DNA from 2 places in the Nocardioides sp. 616 genome. Region 2 is predicted to be linked to the other one. Evidence: riboswitches for the same ligand, from Rfam matches in the RefSeq annotation. Region 2 holds a riboswitch; the other holds the start of a gene.
The links. Region 2 has a riboswitch for cyclic di-AMP ahead of C5H89_RS14210 (C40 family peptidase). Riboswitches for the same ligand answer to the same signal wherever they lie in the genome.
Positions count from the first base shown of each region.

Region 1: linked by a shared signal. The riboswitch ahead of C5H89_RS12350 (C40 family peptidase) and the one ahead of C5H89_RS14210 (C40 family peptidase) in region 2 are both predicted to bind cyclic di-AMP.

Region 1 is NZ_POAG01000019.1:224,153-232,433, reverse strand. Features, by position in the region: gene C5H89_RS12360 (M48 family metalloprotease) at 1-731, opposite strand, end outside; gene C5H89_RS12355 (hypothetical protein) at 785-2,053, opposite strand; gene C5H89_RS12350 (C40 family peptidase) at 2,034-2,954, opposite strand; cyclic di-AMP (ydaO/yuaA leader) riboswitch at 3,038-3,206, opposite strand; gene C5H89_RS12345 (hypothetical protein) at 3,298-3,507, opposite strand; gene C5H89_RS12340 (hypothetical protein) at 3,591-3,857, opposite strand; gene C5H89_RS12335 (DEDD exonuclease domain-containing protein) at 3,953-5,734, shown strand; gene C5H89_RS12330 (Lrp/AsnC ligand binding domain-containing protein) at 5,745-6,023, shown strand; gene C5H89_RS12325 (hypothetical protein) at 6,106-7,548, shown strand; gene C5H89_RS12320 (Ig-like domain repeat protein) at 7,828-8,281, shown strand, end outside.
Region 2 is NZ_POAG01000020.1:116,713-124,993, reverse strand. Features, by position in the region: gene C5H89_RS14235 (DEAD/DEAH box helicase) at 1-674, opposite strand, end outside; gene C5H89_RS14230 (DUF3039 domain-containing protein) at 671-973, opposite strand; gene C5H89_RS14225 (YqgE/AlgH family protein) at 991-1,581, opposite strand; gene C5H89_RS14220 (TetR/AcrR family transcriptional regulator) at 1,877-2,557, shown strand; gene C5H89_RS14215 (DUF3048 domain-containing protein) at 2,570-3,583, opposite strand; gene C5H89_RS14210 (C40 family peptidase) at 3,711-4,382, opposite strand; cyclic di-AMP (ydaO/yuaA leader) riboswitch at 4,390-4,545, opposite strand; gene fabG (3-oxoacyl-ACP reductase FabG) at 4,714-5,487, opposite strand; gene C5H89_RS14200 (HIT family protein) at 5,592-6,002, opposite strand; gene C5H89_RS14195 (DUF1905 domain-containing protein) at 6,048-6,338, opposite strand; gene C5H89_RS14190 (DUF6596 domain-containing protein) at 6,379-7,641, opposite strand; gene C5H89_RS14185 (YciI family protein) at 7,638-8,063, opposite strand; gene C5H89_RS14180 (alpha/beta hydrolase) at 8,271-8,281, opposite strand, start outside.

The DNA of each region.
Region 1 (8,281 bases), on a different contig from region 2:
TTCAGCGTCGTGGTGCGACGCGAGGCGTCCACGACCACCACGTCGTCCAGCTGCACGTCCATCTCGTCCGCGAGCTCGGTGATCTCCTCCCGCAGCTGCCCCGGCCCCAGCGTGGTGAAGTCGTTGGACAGGGGCTCCACCAGCACCGGGTAGACGAACGAGACCAGGACGACGAGTCCTCCCAGCACGGTCGCGCAGATCAACGGCCACCAGGTCCGCCACCGGCGCGCGCAGCCCACGACGAGGAGGACGACCAGCGCCGTACCCACGGTCTCGACCAGCTGCGAGACGGTCAGGTCGAGGAGGAACGCCGGCACGCGCTGCGTCGTCAGCCCGTACTCGCGCCGGAGCCGCAGCAGCAGGAGCGCGAACGGGAGGGTCACCAGGCGTACGCCGAGCAGCGTCAGCGCCACCCCCAGGACGGTCCGCACCCACCAGGGCCCCGGTAGCCGGCGCATCATCGCGGCGCCCAGGCCGGATGCCGCCAGCGCGACGACGACGATCAGCGAGAGGGCCAGCGAGCTCCAGCTCAGCAGGCGGGCCTGGCCTGCGTAGGACTCGGCTCGGCTGATCTGTGCCCTCGTGAAGAGACTGTCCGCGGGCACCGCAGCCAGGCCGTCGGGCACGGGGTGCCACGGGACCAGCACCGCTGCAAGGACCAGGAAGCAGGTCCCGGCGGCCAGAGCGACCAGCCAGCCCACCACGCGGCTCGTGAGTCGGGGCGGGGTCACGAGGACCACCCTCTCACCGCACCCCAGCCGGGGTCATCACCCTTGCCGAGACGTCAGCCGGCCAGCACGGCGAGCTCCGCCTGCCAGGCCCGCACCAGTCCCTCCCGGGACCACCCAGCCAGTCGCAGCGCGTCGTCCAGGCTGCGACCGGAGCGGACCTGCCGGTGCAGGGAGACCAGGCCGGCACTCCCCAGTCGTCGTTCCAGGGTTCGGCACGCCAGCCAGGCCCCCTGGTAGGCCGCTTGGACGCCGGGGCCCGACGCGGCGAAGTCCCTCGAGTCAGGGAGGTCGGCAGGCACCCCGCCCTCACGGACCGCGCCGGCGATCCGCCCCGCCGTACCTGGGCCGGGCTGCACTCCGCGGAGTGCGACGTGCTCGGCGAACCCCTCGAGCAGCCAGTACGGGAGGTGCTCGTCCCCAGCTCTGGTGGCCAGGTGCACCATCTCGTGCGTCAGCACGAGCCGGGCGCTGGGGAGGTGGTGAGGACGACCCCCGGCGGCGGCACCGTTGATGAAGATGTGCACCGGCGTTCCGGGGCCGCGCCGCTCCCCCGCCGGCGCCATGACGCCGGCCGTGTCCTCCGGGACGGGGTGCTGGGCCCCGAGAGCGGCAGCGAGGCCGCGCCCCGTGGCGGGCACCTCGATCACGGCCTTCCCCCGCCACTGCGGGAGCACCGCCTCCACCTGCGCCAGCGCATGCCGTGCCAGGACAGCCTGGCGGCGTGCGGCCCGTGGGAAGTCTTGGGCCAGCACCAGCACTCTGGCGGAGCGCTCGACGTGCAGGCGGGAGGTGAGCCACAGCGGGGCAGGGGCACCGCCTGAGGCGTCGATGCCTGCGATCGCGATCCGGCGCCCTTCCGGGACGAGCCGCACCGAGACCTTCGAGACGGAGGGCGCGGGGTCGTAGCCGGCGAGCTGCCACCGCACCTCGGCCACCACCGTGCGCGCTCCTCCGGGCGCAGCCTCGCCGTCCTGGCGCAGGTAGCGCGCCTCGAACGCCGTGATCTCGAGTGCGCGCGCGTTGCGCACGATGCGGCGCAGCAGCTGGCGCGCGGCGGCATCTGCACCCAGACCGGCCGCCGCCGCCTCGTCCCGGTCCACGACCGCGGCGCGGAAGGCGTGGAGGAGGCTCGCGAGGGCCGCAGGCGAGGCGGACGCCGCGGCGACGGGCCGATCCGGTCCGGCGTGCGGGGTCGGGACGCGTGCCTGCACGGTCCAGTGGACCGCTACGCCCAGGACCAGCAGGAACACCAGGACCAGGATCATCTGCCGCCCGGACCCCGGGCGACGCTTCGAGGAGAGGTCAGCCAGGACGGACGGCACCGACGTAGGGCATCGAGAAGACCCCTGCCACGCGGACGCCGCTCGACGGGTTGGCCGCGTGCACGATCATGCCGTTGCCGATGTACATGCCCACGTGGCTGATGGGTGAGTAGTAGAAGACCAGGTCCCCAGGCTGCAGGTCGTTCTGGGAGACGCGGGCGCCCGAGCCGAACTGGGCGCTGGAGGAGTGCGGGAGGCCTACTCCGGCCTGGCCCCACGCCATCATGGTCAGACCCGAGCAGTCGTAGGCATTGGGGCCGACTGCGCCGTACACGTAGGCGTCTCCGACCTGAGCCATGGCCGCCTCGACTGCGGCGGCGGCACGACCGGAAGCGGGGACGCTCTCGGGAAGCCGGGTGAAGTCGCCCCTGGATGCGGACAGGAGTCGCTCGCGCTCCTCGTCCTCGAGCTTGCCGAGCAGGCTCTTGGCCTCGGCCAGCTTGGCCTCGACCTCGGCCTTCTCCTCGGCGAGCGCCTTGGTGGTCTCCGCGATCTCGGTCTTGCGCTCGGCCGTCGCGTCCTGGCGGATGTCCAGCGCGTCGACCTCGGTGGAGAAGGAGTCGAAGAGGTCGTTCTGCAGATCGTTGAACGCCGACATGGTGGACAGCTGGCCCAGGAACGCACTCGGGTCCTCCGAGACGACGACCTGGCCGACGGTGGAGACGCTCTCGCCCTGGTACTGGCGGACGATCGACTCCTGGACCTGCTCACGCACGACCGCGAGGCGGGAGTTCTGCCGCTTCTCGTCCGCCTTGAGGGATCCGAGCTGGTCGCTCAGGGCGTCCAGCTCGAGCCGGGCGTCGTTGTAGCGCTCCTGCGCCTGCTCGGCCTGGTGGTACAGGCGGTCGACACGGCCGCGCACGTCGCTGATGTCGGGCTCTGCCTGGACGGGACTCGCCACGACGAAACCTGTCGAGACGAGGGCCACGCACGCGATGGTCGTCCTGCCGATTCGCATCCGGTCGCGAGTCACGAGCGGGCAGTCTCCCTACTTGTCGTACGTCTACCGGGTGAGCTGACGGATTCGGGCACGACATGCCCTACCCCGACTCCTCGGGCCAACAGCCCGCCTTGTCGACGATTCACCCCAGAGTTGTGGTTCCCCGGCTCCCGCGCACCCGAAGGCGCTGACGAGACTCAACGCGACTCACGCGCGAATCGACGATCCACTTCCACGCGAGTCTGGGGTCAGGCTAGTGGGCCGGACGGGACCAGGACAACTTGCACCGGAGAAAGTTGAGAATTCAGGCGGACTCGATGATCGGACCCCCCGGAACGGGATGCACCATCCGCAGCGGCGGCACGAGTCCGCCGGCCGCCAGGACGTCCAGCGCGTCGCGCGCATCGTCCTCCAGCGTGAGCTCGGGGGGTGGTCCCAGCAGCACGGTCACCACACAGTCGTGGCACGCCAGGCCACGCACCACACAGGTGTCACAGTCGATTCTCGTCGTCATGTCGGCGACTCAAGCAGCGAGCGCCGACAGTCCCGCCGCGCGCAGGGCCCGGACGGCGTGTCGGCGTGTCCCGGCCGGGACGATCAGCCCTCGCTCTGCCGGTCCTGGACGCCGGTGGCCACCACGTTGCGGTCCACCAGCTCGACGGCGTCCCTGCGGCCGCACCACCGGCACGTGATGCTCTCGACGTCCTCGGCCCTGAGCTCGGACTCCTCCACGACGTGCTCGCCCGCGAGGTCGAAGTGCCAGAACTCGGTGGTGCGTCGGGTGCGGGTGACGTCGAAGCGGGTCAGGTTGCCGCACGCGCCACAGCGCAGCCGGGTGGTGGGGCCGGGCAGCTCAAGGTTCACCGCGCGCTCCTGGCATGGGATCGGACCTGGGCGGACCAACCCTAGTGCGCGCGCCGCGTGATGGTTGTCGGTGCTCGCGTCTAACGTCACCGGACATGAGCACCACCCAGCAGACCGCGTCGACCAGGTGGGAGTCCCAGCGCAGCTTCGACGAGCTGGGGCGCCCACTGCGCGACCTCACGTTCACCGTCGTCGACCTCGAGACCACAGGTGGCTCGGCAGCAGGCGGCTCGATGATCACCGAGATCGGAGCCGTGAAGGTCAGGGGCGGTCAGGTCCTCGGCGAGTTCCAGACGCTGGTCAACCCGCGCGCTGAGATACCCGCGTTCATCGCCGTCCTCACCGGCATCACCAACTCGATGGTCGCCGACTCCCCGTCGATCGAGTCGGCGCTGCCCGCGTTCCTGGAGTTCGCTGCAGGCAGCGTGCTGGTCGCCCACAACGCGCCGTTCGACGTCGGTTTCCTCCAGCACTTCGCCAAGCAGCAGGGGCGGCCCTGGCCGCGGTTCGAGGTCGTCGACACCGCCAAGCTCGCCCGCCGGGTGGTCACCCGGGACGAGACGCCCAACTGCAAGCTGTCCAGCCTCGCCGCCCTCTTCGGCTCCGCCACCACTCCCAACCACCGGGCCCTGTCGGACGCCCGGGCCACGGTGGACGTCCTGCACGGCCTCGTCGAGCGCCTCGGCGGCCTGGGGGTGCACACCCTCGAGGAGCTCCAGACGTTCAGCTCCAAGGTGACCAGCGCCCAACGCCGCAAACGACACCTCGCGGAGTCGCTGCCGCACGCGCCCGGTGTCTACCTGTTCGAGGACGACCGGTCCCGCGTCCTCTACATCGGCACCTCCCGAGACCTGCGGACCCGGGTCCGGACCTACTTCACCGCCTCCGAGACCCGCTCCAGGATGGGCGAGATGGTGGGTCTGGCCGCCTCGGTCACGGGCATCGAGTGCGCCACCTCCCTGGAGGCCGAGGTGCGGGAGCTTCGGTTGATCGCCGAGCACAAGCCCCGCTACAACCGGCGCAGCCGGTTTCCCGAGAAGGTGCACTTCATCAAGCTCACTCGCGAGATGTGGCCCAGGCTCTCCCTGGTCCGGCGGGTCCTGGACGACGACGCCGAGTACCTCGGCCCCTTCGGCTCCAGACGGGTCGCGGAGAAGTGCCTCGCGGCACTGCACGACACCTTCCCGGTGCGTCAGTGCTCCGGCCGGCTGCCCGCGGCGCCGTCCCGGTCGCCCTGCGTCCTGGCTGAGATGGGTCGCTGCCTCTCCCCCTGTGACGGATCGACCGACTCCTCCACGTACGCCGAGATGGTCGCCCGACTCGGGGACGCCCTGCGACGGCGCCCCGACGAGGTGGTGGACGCCGTGAACCGCCGGATGTCGGCGCTGGCGGCGGAGGAGCGGTTCGAGGAGGCAGGCGCCCATCGCGACCGGCTCTCGGCGTTCGTCCGCGCCGCCGCCCGTACCCAGCGCCTCTCCGCCCTCAGCGGCTGCCCCGAGGTGGTCGCCGGACGTCGTGAGGACGACGGCCGCTGGTCAGTCCACGTGGTGCGGTTCGGCCGCCTCGCGGCAGCCGGGGTGATCCCCGCGGGTGCCGATGCCCACCAGTTCGTCGCGGAGCTGCGCGCGACGGCCGAGACGGTGCTCCCCGCCCCGGGCCCGGTGCCCGCCGCCACGGCGGAGGAGAGCGAGAAGGTCCTGCGCTGGCTGGAGGCACCCGGGATCCGGCTGATCGACGTCGTGGGTCACTGGGTCTGTCCCGTGGCCGGCGCCGGCCGCCACTTGGCCCTGTACGACGCGGTCAGCCAGTCCCGGCTCAGCCTGGTGCCCTTCGACGAGCATCGTCTGCCCTCGCCCATCCACCAGCCGGCTCGATAGTGTGCCGACCATGATCACTGCCATCGTCTTCGTCAAGGCCGATGTGGCTCGTATCCCTGAGGTCGCGGAGTCGATCGCCGCCCTGGAGGGCATCAGCGAGGTCTACTCCGTCACGGGGCAGATCGACCTCATCGCCCTGGTCCGGGTGAGCAGGCACGAGGACATCGCCCGTGTCATCGCCGACCAGCTCAACAAGGTCCCCGGAGTCCTGGAGACCGAGACCCACATCGCCTTCCGCGCCTACTCGCGGCACGACCTCGAGGCCGCCTTCTCCCTGGGCCTGGACTGACCTCCGAGGGCCCCGACGCGATTCCGCCCCAACGTCGCGGAATCGCCTCGGCGACCCGGCGCACCATGGAAAAGTGTGCACCGTGAGCAACCAGCGCGCGGCCGCACGACGATCCCCCGTGCTGACGGCGGTCCCTCTGCTGATCGTGCTCGGCACCTTCCTGGCCATCGTGCGGCAGGTGGCCGCTCCGGTCACCAACACCGACACCTACTTCCACCTCCGCATGGGACGAGAGTTCCTGGACGGCTGGTCGGCCCGCTCCCCCGAGACGCTGTCCCGCTTCTCCACCGCAGATTGGGTCCCCACGCAGTGGCTCGGGCAGATCGGCTATGCCGCCTTCGAGCAGTGGTTCGGCCTCCCCGGTGTCGCCTGGCTCTCGGGGGCGCTGATCCTGGCGTTCGCCCTCACCGTGTTCCTGGTCGCGCATGCCCACAGCTCGCTACTGGTCGCCTCCCTGATCACGCCGCTGACCATCGGCAGCACCGCGCCGTTCCTCTCCTCACGACCTCAGGTCGCCAGCTACCTGTTCGTCGTGCTGACGGTGGGCGCCTGGCTGCGCTACCGCGAGACCGGGGCAGCGCCCTGGTGGCTGGTCCCCCTGACCTGGCTGTGGGCCATGGTCCACGGCATGTGGCCCGTGGGGCCGGCGCTGGGGGTGCTGTGCCTGCTGGGCCTGGCCCTGGACCGCGCACCGCAGGCCAGCACCCGGCGGACCTCGCGTCGCAAGGCGCTGCTGGTGCCCGTGCTGTCACTGCTCGCGGCAGGGCTGACGCCCGTCGGCCCGGCGCTGTACGGAGCCGTGCTCCGGGTCGGCAACATCTCTGAGTACTTCGCCGAGTGGGCGCCGACCGACTTCACCGAGCTTGCTCCCGCACTCACTGCCTCGACCCTGCTGCTGTGGCTCGTGCTGGCACTGCGTGCCGGGGGCGTGTCGTGGATCGAATTGGGGCTAGGTCTGACGGCTGCCGGGTGGCTCGTCTACTCCCACCGGACGGTGCCGCTGGGTGCAGCAATACTCGTCCCGCTGTTAGCCGGGAGGATGCAGGGCGTGCTCCCCCATCGCCCCAGCGCCGGCCGGCTTGAGGTGGGCGTGGCGACCGGGGGGTTTGTCGCGGCGCTCGCCGCCCTCGCCCTAGCGGTCCCGTTCACCAGCGACATGCCCGTGGAGATGCCCCACGCCCAGGACCGGCTCCTGCGGGCGCTGCCGCCTGAGACTGGTCTGCTGAACGAGTGGAATGAGGGCGGTCGCGACGTGTGGCGCTACCCGGAGCTGGAAGTGGTGATGCACGGCTACGGCGATATGTTCACTGAGGACGAGCTGGAGCGGAACGTCGGTCTGCTGGAGCTTGCTCCTGGCTGGGACGACAGCCTGCGCGAGCTAGAGGTGACTCACGCCCTGCTCTACACCGACGGCGCCCTCACCTACGCCCTGACCAACGACAAAGGCTGGCGAGTCATCGAGAAGGACAAGAAGATGTCCTATCTGGTGGCTCCCTCGGACTGGCTGGAGCGCTCAGGGAGCTGATGCTTCGGCGTAGCAGCGGGGCCCGGTCCCGCCTCCGAGTCGATCAACGAGCACGCTTTCGTCAAGACTCCACCGTTCGCCTGCGGAGGGCGGTAAGCACGACCTACGCTCACACGGTCAACAGTATTTCATGGGGGGACTGACCGAATGGGTCTGCAGCGCATCACGTACACGATGAATCGTGCTCGCCTGGGCGGCGCCACGGTCGCTACTGTCCTGGCCACGTCCTTGGCCCCGCTGGCACCGGTGTTCGCCGCGGTCCCTCCCGCCCCGGGAGGCTTGTCTACCGCACAGTCGAACTCCGTCACCACGGAGCTGAGCTGGTCGAAGATTCCCGGTGCAACTAAGTACGCCGTCATGGTGGACGACGACTCGTCCTTCGGGTCACCCGAGTTCAGCGAGACCACCACCAACACGAACAGTGTTCCCAAGTCGGTCCTGCGAGCCGGCCTGAACCACTGGCGCGTGCAGGCGATCTCCGCCTCGAACGAGGCCTCGGGCTGGAGCACTGCCACGTTCGAGAACGCGCAGGTCGGTGTTCCGGTTCTACGTTCACCCGCCGACAAGAGCACCCTGAACCAGCCGGCCGACCCGCCGCTGCTGCGGTGGTCCCCGGTGGACGGTGCGTCGAAGTACCTCATCGAGGTCGCCAACAACACAGCGTTCGTCGGCGCCTCCAACTATGAGACCGGGACGACGGGGCTCGTCGTACCAAACCCCCTCGGAGAGGGCG
Region 2 (8,281 bases):
AGCACCGGCCGCACCACGTGGTCGGCCAGCGCCTGGGCGTAGCCGTAGGTGTAGTCGGCCACCGAGCGCGGCACCCCGTCGGGGCCGGGGGCATAGCTGACGAACGGGATCGGGTTGATGTCGGACCGGAACGGGGTCCCGGTCAGGGCCACCCGACGGGTGGCCGGCTCGAACGCCTCACGGATCCCCTCGCCCCACGACATCGCGTCGCCGGCGTGGTGCACCTCGTCGAGGATCACCAGGGTCTTGAAGTTCTCGGTGCGGATCCGCATCGCCAGCGGGTTGACCGCCACCCCGGCGTAGGTGACCGCGATGCCCAGGTAGTCCTTGGAGGTCCGCCCCTTGCCCGCGGAGTACGTCGGGTCGATCGGGATGCCGGCGCGACCGGCGGCCTCGGCCCACTGGACCTTCAGGTGCTCGGTGGGCGCCACGATGGTGACGCGGTCGACGACGCGGCGGGCCAGCAGGTCAGCGGCCAGGGTCAGGGCGAAGGTCGTCTTGCCGGCCCCCGGCGTCGCCACCGCCAGGAAGTCGCGCGGGCTCTCGTCCAGGTACTTGGCCAGCGCCGCGGTCTGCCAGGCGCGCAGGGAGGGAGCCGTCCCCCACGCGGCGCGCTCGGGCCAGGCCGGGGAGAGCGCGGGTGTGACTAGGGCGGCCTCGTGCCGTTCCGTCACGCGCCGTTGCCTCCACCGTTGCCGCCACCACTGCCCCCGGGGCCCTTGCCCTCACCGCCGGGCTGGAGCGACTCCCAGATCTCCTTGCACTCCGGGCACACCGGGAACTTCTCCCCGGACCGGCTGGGCACCCACACCTTGCCGCACAGGGCGATGACGGGCGTACCCATGACCATCGCCTCGGTGAGCTTGTCCTTGGGCACGTAGTGCGAGAACCGCTCGTGGTCCCCCTCGTCGGTGGGGACGGTGCGCGTGTCCTCGATGGTGGAGGAACCTGGCGAGAATCCGATCTGGGTCATGGTCGGGCCAGTCTAGGTCAGTTGAGGTCGGGATCGGCAGGACGTGTGGAGTGCCACGCCAGCTCGCCGGGCTGGCGCCTCAGCACGTCGCGCCACAGGTCCACCGGGTCGGCGCGGAAGAGGTCCACCAGCTCGGAGGGGACGACGTACCAGTCGCCCCGGGCCACTTCCTGCTCGAGCTGCTGGGCCCCCCAGCCCGCGTAGCCGGCGAAGATCCGCAGCCGCGAGAGCGACCCGTCGACGAGCTCCACCGGGGTGTCGAGGTCGACCATGCCCACCGGCCCGTAGAGCTCGCGGAAGCCGACCGGCGGGTCGCGCGGGTCGGCGAGCAGGCCCAGTGCCAGCGCACCCTCGGTGCTCACGGGGCCGCCGAAGAAGAGCACCCCGGGCTCCGCCACCGTGTCCCGCCAGTCGTGCAGCACCTCGGCGACAGTCACCGCGGACGGCCGGTTGAGCACGATGCCCAGGGCTCCCCCGTCGTCGACGTCGAGCATCAGCACCACGGTCTCGGCGAAGTTGGGATCGGTCATCTCCGGGCTCGCCACGAGCAGTGACCCGCGCCGTACGGCGGTCTCGCGGTAGGCGTCCCGCCCGATCGATCCGTCCATGTCTCCATGATGACCCAGGTTCGGCGCGGAAGGTACCGGCGCAGCGGAATGGGCAGACCGGCGAAGGAGGAAAGGCAGCCCCTTCCAGCGCATCGGGGGGAGGGAGGGTGCGATCGGGAGGGACCGCGTGAGCGCCGGAAGGGACTGCCTGGAATGGGGAGCGGCACCGCGGGTGCCGCTGACTTCGTACACCTTCAACGTACGTTGGCATACCCGCGGTATGCAAACGAACCCCACGTGACCCTGGGCACACGCGACTGGTGCCAGGGCGTACGCACGGTCCTAGACTGCCCGGATGACTTCGCTGCGGACCCCGGGCGCCACCCGACGTCAGGAGTTCTCCGCCGCCACCAAGCGTGCCCTCACCGACGCCGCGGAGGAGCTCTTCACCGCCCACGGCTACGCCGCCACCTCACTCGACGCGGTGGTGGCCGGCGCCCAGGTGACCAAGGGCGCCCTGTACCACCACTTCACCGGCAAGCAGGATCTGTTCGGAGCGGTGTTCGAGCGGGTGGAGGACCAGTCGGCCCTGGCGGTGGCGCAGGCGATCGCGGGCGTGGCGGACCCCTGGGAGCAGGCCCTGGTGGGGGTGCGCACCTTCCTGGCCATCGTCCGCGAACCCCGCTACCGGCGGATCGTGGTGCAGGAGAGCCCCTCGGTGCTGGGCTACGAGGCGCTGCGCCAGCAGGAGGACCGGTCCACGTACGGCACGGTGGTCGAGATCGTCCGCAGCACCCTGTTCACCGGGTCCTGGACGATCGACGAGCCGATGCTGCACACCTTCGGCCGGATCTTCTTCGGCGCGCTGAACTCCGCCGGCGCCTCGGTCTCGGTCAGCGACGACCCTGAGGCCGACAGCCTCCGGGTGGAGGCGGTCATCGGGCTGATGCTTGCCGGCATCCGAGAGATCATGGAGTCCGGTGCCGACCTGGAGTCGGTGACCAGCTCGGCGCTCTGGCGCGCCGACCCGGCCTGAGCCACGAGGCGACTACTTGACGACCGACACCGAGCCGGTGTCCTGGGGCACCAGCTCCACCCAGGTGCGCCCGGGCGGCATCGTGAGCTCCTTGCCCTTCGCCTCCAGGTGGAGGCCGGCGGTGAGGGAGTCCTTGCTCCAGGTCCCGTTCACCACCCGGCCCCGGTGGAACAGCTGCGCCGGTCCCGAGCCCTCGAAGATCGTCTCGGGCACGAAGCTACCCGCCGGGTCCTTGTAGCCGGCGTCCCCGACCCGGACCCGCAGCACCAGCACGGTGTCTGCGGGGAACTCGTCGCCCTGGCCGGCGTACGTCGCCTGGTTGACGTACTTGCCGTCCGCGAACGCCCACGTGGTGGTGTGCCGGCCGAAGTTGGCCGACAGCGAGGTCGCCTTCTTGCCCTTGGGCAGGTCGGCGGGGTCCCCGAAGACGAAGTAGTCCTCAGGACGCGAGGAGTCGACCTTGGCCAGGGTCGCGACCTCCTTGGTCCGCGCCATCAGGTTGTACGGCGCGGAGCGGGAGGGCTCCCGGAAGAAGCCCTTGGCCCCTTCCTCGAAGAACTGGATGCCCGCTGCGTTGATGCGGTTCTTGGTGATCTGCGCGGCACCACTGGTGATCACGGTCGCGTCGACGGGCGTGACGATGCCGACGTCGCTGGCCCGCATGGAGCGCACCGGCCCCACCACGTCCGGCAGCTGGCTGTAGAAGAACGCCGCCAGTCGGGTGGTCCCGCCCTCGACGAGCTCCTCGACCACCATGTCGGCCTTGCCCAGGCCCATCTGGGGCGCCGCGCTGGAGGTGTTGTCGATCTTGGTGACCAGTACCGGCAGGTTCTTGGCCGTGGACTTGCCCTCAGCTGCCGTCAGCCCGGTGAGCGGCCACGTCTGCGGCGCCGCCGGTGACTCGGTGGACCCAGCCGCCGAGGGGCTCCCCTCCGGCGTCTCCTCGTCGCCCCCTCCCCCGCAACCGGCGAGGAGCAGGGCTGCGCTGCTGAGGAAGGCGGTGGCCAGCGGGAGGGTGCGACGCACGGTGGGCTCCGATCGGGAGGAACGAGTGACTCGGGAGAAAGTGTGCGGGCGCACCGACCCCTTCGGGGTCAGGCGCGCCCGCACAATTGTCCATCTCTTCAGTTCGGATTGCGCCGGGGGGTGAGACTCAGGCGGCGCGCACCGTGCCGGCGAACCAGCTGCTGGTCCACGGCACCGAGACGCCCACCGGGGTGCCCGGACGGGAGGAGTGCACCATCAGCGGGACACCGCCACGGCCGCGGCCGACGAAGATGCCGACGTGGTAGACGCCGCCGCCGTTGGCGAAGAACATCAGGTCGCCGGGACGCATCGCGCCCTTGGCGATGCGCCGGGTGTGACCCGCCTGGGCGCCGGAGGTGCGGGGCATCCGCGGGAAGCCGGCACGCTTGTAGGCGAACTGCACCAGGCCGGAGCAGTCGAAGGCGTTCGGGCCGGTGGCGCCGTAGACGTAGCGGTCGCCGCGCTGGGCCAGGGCGATGCCCTTGGCCCGGCCGACCTTGCGGAGCACGGCCCGGCGGGCCTGGACCCGGGCCTTGCGGGCCTGGATCCTGCGGGCCTGCACCCGGGCCTTGCGGGCCTGGACGCGCTTGGTGGCCTTCGCGGCCTTGCGGGCCTGGACGGTCTTGGCCGAGTCGGCGGTGTGACCGGAGACCAGGCGGATGTCGGAGGCGGGAGCGGCCTGCGCCGCGGTGGTGGTGCTGGTCCCGGTGAGTCCGAGGCCGAGAACCAGACCGACGGAGAGGGTGCCGAGCATGAGTGAGCGGACGAGAGTGTGGAGCTTGCGAGGGGTCGCAGACATGGAGATGTGTTCCTTTCCCACGCCTGTGAGGTGAGCTGTCGGGTTGGAGCTGGAAAGTGCTCCGCCACCCATTGGGTGACTTCACCCCGAGCCGAGCGCGCAGCGCTCGGCGTGGAACCTGTGGGTCCCCCACTCCTGCCCGACTTTCTGATGAGTCTGGAGCTGCTCCCGGACGGGCAGGACTCGGCGTACCCGGGGCAGTTTCTATTTATTGAGGTCGGTAGTCCGACTAAAAAAAGGTACACACGTCAGGGGTGCACAAGTAAAGACGGGGAGACCCCGTCACGCTCAGGGCGTGACTGAGGTCTCCCCGTCCGGGAGGTTTACCAGGTCAGCTGACCAGCTTGGCGCCACCATCGACGTACAGCGTCTGGCCGGTGATGTACGACGCCTCGTCGCTGCACAGGAACGCGACGGCGGCCGCGATGTCCTCGGGGAAGCCGACCCGCTTGACCGGGTTGTTCTCGGCGTTGAGGCGGCGGAACTCCTCGACGTCCAGACCCAGCCGCGCGGCGGTGGCGTCGGTCATCTCGGTGGCGATGAAGCCGGGGGCCACCGCGTTGGCGTTGATGCCGAAGGGGCCGAGCTCGATGCCCAGGGTGCGGGTGAAGCCCTGGACGCCCATCTTGGCGGCGGAGTAGTTGGCCTGCCCCCGGTTGCCCAGTGCGGATACGCTCGAGAGGTTGACGATCTTGCCGTACTTCTGGGCGACGAAGTGCTTCTGGGCGGCCTTGGTCATCAAGAACGCACCCTTGAGGTGGACGTTCATCACCAGGTCCCAGTCCTGCTCGGTCATCTTGAACAGCAGGTTGTCGCGGGTGATCCCGGCGTTGTTGACCAGGATGTGCACTCCGCCCAGGTCGGCCACGATGCGCTCGAAGGCCGCGTCGACCGAGGCGGCGTCCGTGACGTCGCAGCCGATGCCGATGGCCCGGACCTCGCCGGCCGAGGAGGTGAGTCGGGCGGCGGCCTCGGACGCGGCGGCCTCGTCGAGGTCGATGATGGCGACGCTGGCCCCCTCCTCCGCGAAGCGCTGGGCGGTGCCGAAGCCGATGCCGCGCGCGGCTCCGGTGATGACTGCGACTCGACCGTCGAAACGACCCATGTCAGGGATCCTCCTCTGCTGCCTGCGCAGGGTCGGTCCCTGCGCCGAGGTCACTCTAGGTGCTGAGCGACGCCCTGGCTCCGGGCGGCTAGCACAACGCCGGCTCAGCCCAGGGCTGACCTGATCCGCTCGCCGTACGCCGCCCGATCGGCCTCGTTGGCGTACGTCGTCCGGGGCCAGAAGAAGCCCCGCAGCCCGTCGCCCTTGGTGCGGGGCACCACGTGCAGGTGCAGGTGCGGCACCGACTGGCTCACGGTGTTGTTCATCGCCACGAACGAGCCCTGGGCGCCGAGCCCGGAGACCATGGCACTCGCCAGCCGCTGCGCGACCTCCAGGAAGCCGTCCCGCAGGGGGGCGGGCAGGTCGGGCAGCGTGACCACGTGCTGGCGGGGCACCAGGAGGACGTGGCCCTTGAAGACCGGACGGGTGTCGAGGAAGGCGACGAGCTCGGCGTCGGCGTGCACCACCTCGGCCGGCGCCGCCCCGGAGGCGATGGTGCAGAACAAGCAGTCCATGGGCGGCACCCTAGCCAGGAGGCCCGGTGCAGGACCTGTGCCCGCTCAGACATCGATGCTCAGCCTGAGCCGGACCACGTCGCCCACCGCCACGCCCTCGGCGCGACGCACCAGGTTCTTGACCGGGACGACGTACCCCCCGTCCTTGGGGAACAGCGACGTCGTCCAGCTGGTGCCGCCGAGGCGGGCCGCCACCGGGATCATCCCCCAGCCGTAGGTGACGGCGCCGGCGGCAGCCGCCAACAGGTCGCTGTCCTCCTCGGGCACCGTGACGAAGTGGAACGGCGACGGACCGCGCCAGTGCCACACCTCACCGCTGAACTCGAGCTCCATCATCGCGACCATCATGGCCGCCGGTCCCGATGTGCGGAAGACCTCAGCACAGGTCCTCCAGCTTGCGGCCCAGGAGGGCCCGCTCCCGGTCGTTGCCGCAGCGCCGGAGCGCCTCGGAGAGCTCGGCGCGTGCCTCGCGCATCCGGCCCAGCCGGCGCAGCAGCTCACCGCGCACGCTCGGCAGCAGGTGCGACCCGGCCAGCGCTCCGGCGGCCACCAGCTCGTCGACCAGGACCAGCGCCCGGGCCGGTCCGTGGGCCATCGAGACGGCCACGGCGCGGTTGAGCTCCACCACCGGCGACGGCGCGATCCGGCCGAGTGCCTCGTAGAGCACCACGACCCGCTCCCAGTCGGTCTGCGCCACCGATCCGGCGACCGCGTGGCACTCCGCGATGGCGGCCTGGACGCCGTAGGGGCCCCATCCCCGGCCGGTGCGCGCGGCGCGCTCCAGCGCCGCCCGCCCTCGGCGGATCGCGGCCCGGTCCCAGCGGCGCCGGTCCTGGTCCTCCAGCAGCACCGCGTCGCCCGCGTCGTCCAACCGGGCCGGGAAGCGGGCGGCGGTCAGCTCGAGCAGGGCCAGCAGACCGTGGACCTCCGACTCCTCCGGCACCAGCCGCGACAGGACGCGGGCCAGCCGCACCGCCTCCCGGGCCAGGTCGGTGCGGATCAGCTCACCACCGGAGGTGGCGCTGGACCCCTCGGTGAAGATCACGTAGACCACGCTCAGCACCGCGCCCAGCCGCTCGCGCCTCTCCTCGGCGGCGGGTACGCCGAACGGCACCCGGGCTGCTGCCAGCGTCTTCTTGGCGCGAGTGATCCGGGCCTGCACGGTCGCCGTCGGGACCAGGAAGGCCCGGGCGATCTCGTCACTGCTCAGGCCGCCGAGGACACGCAGGGTCAGCGCCACCCGCGACTCGGGCGAGAGCACCGGGTGGCAGGCGGTGAACATCAGGGCCAGGACGTCGTCGTCGATCCGGTCCGGGTCCCAGGGCAGCTCGTCGGTCGCCGGTGCCGGGTCCTGGTGCGCCATCTCGGCGTACTTGCGCTCCAGCGCCGCCCGCCGCCGGTAGAGGTCCACGGCGCGGCGCCGCCCCACGGCGAGGAGCCAGCCGCCGGGGTTGCCCGGGATCCCCTCGCGGGGCCAGGTCACCAGCGCCTCCGCCAAGGCCTCCTGCGCCAGGTCCTCGGCCAGGGAGAAGTCGCCGGTGTGCCGCGCCAGCGTGCCGACGAGGCGGGCGGACTCGATGCGCCACACCGCCTCGACGGCCTGCCGGCCCTCGGCGGACCCGGAGGACGACTGCGTCACAGCTGGCCGGTCGCCTCCCGCCACGCACGCTCCCGCTTGATCCACTCGTTGTCCTGCGGGAACTCGTCGATGCTGGCCACCCGGCGGATCTCGGCCTTCATCCCCGGCCCCGCCATCGGTGCCCGCTTGGCCCACTCGACGGCCTCCTCCTGGGACGCGACGTCGAGGATCCAGAACCCGCCGAACAGCTCCTTGGTCTCCCCGTAGGGCCCGTCGGTGACCACAGGCGGCTGCGTGGAGTAGTCCACGACGACCCCCTTGGCCGCGTCGTCCAGGCCCTCCGCGGCGACCAGCACCCCGGCGTTGATCATCTCGTCGTTGTACCGGCCCATCACCTCGAGCATCTGGTCGAAGTCGAACTCGACGTCGGCGGCTTGCTCGATCGCCTCGTCGCTGGCCCGCATGATCAGCATGTACTTCATGGTGCTCTCCTCGTCGTCCGGGTCCGGTTCGGACCCTCTCACCATGGAGTCGAACGGGGAACCCTCCGGATCGACATCCTCCGGATCGGAATTCGGCGGGGTGCAGGAAACCCCGCCTGAGCGGGGATCCTGACGCTTCGAGGGGCATGCATGCCCCTCGAAGGTCCAGGACACCCGCCTAAGCGGGTATTCCTGGGGCTGGTGGGGTCAGACCCCGG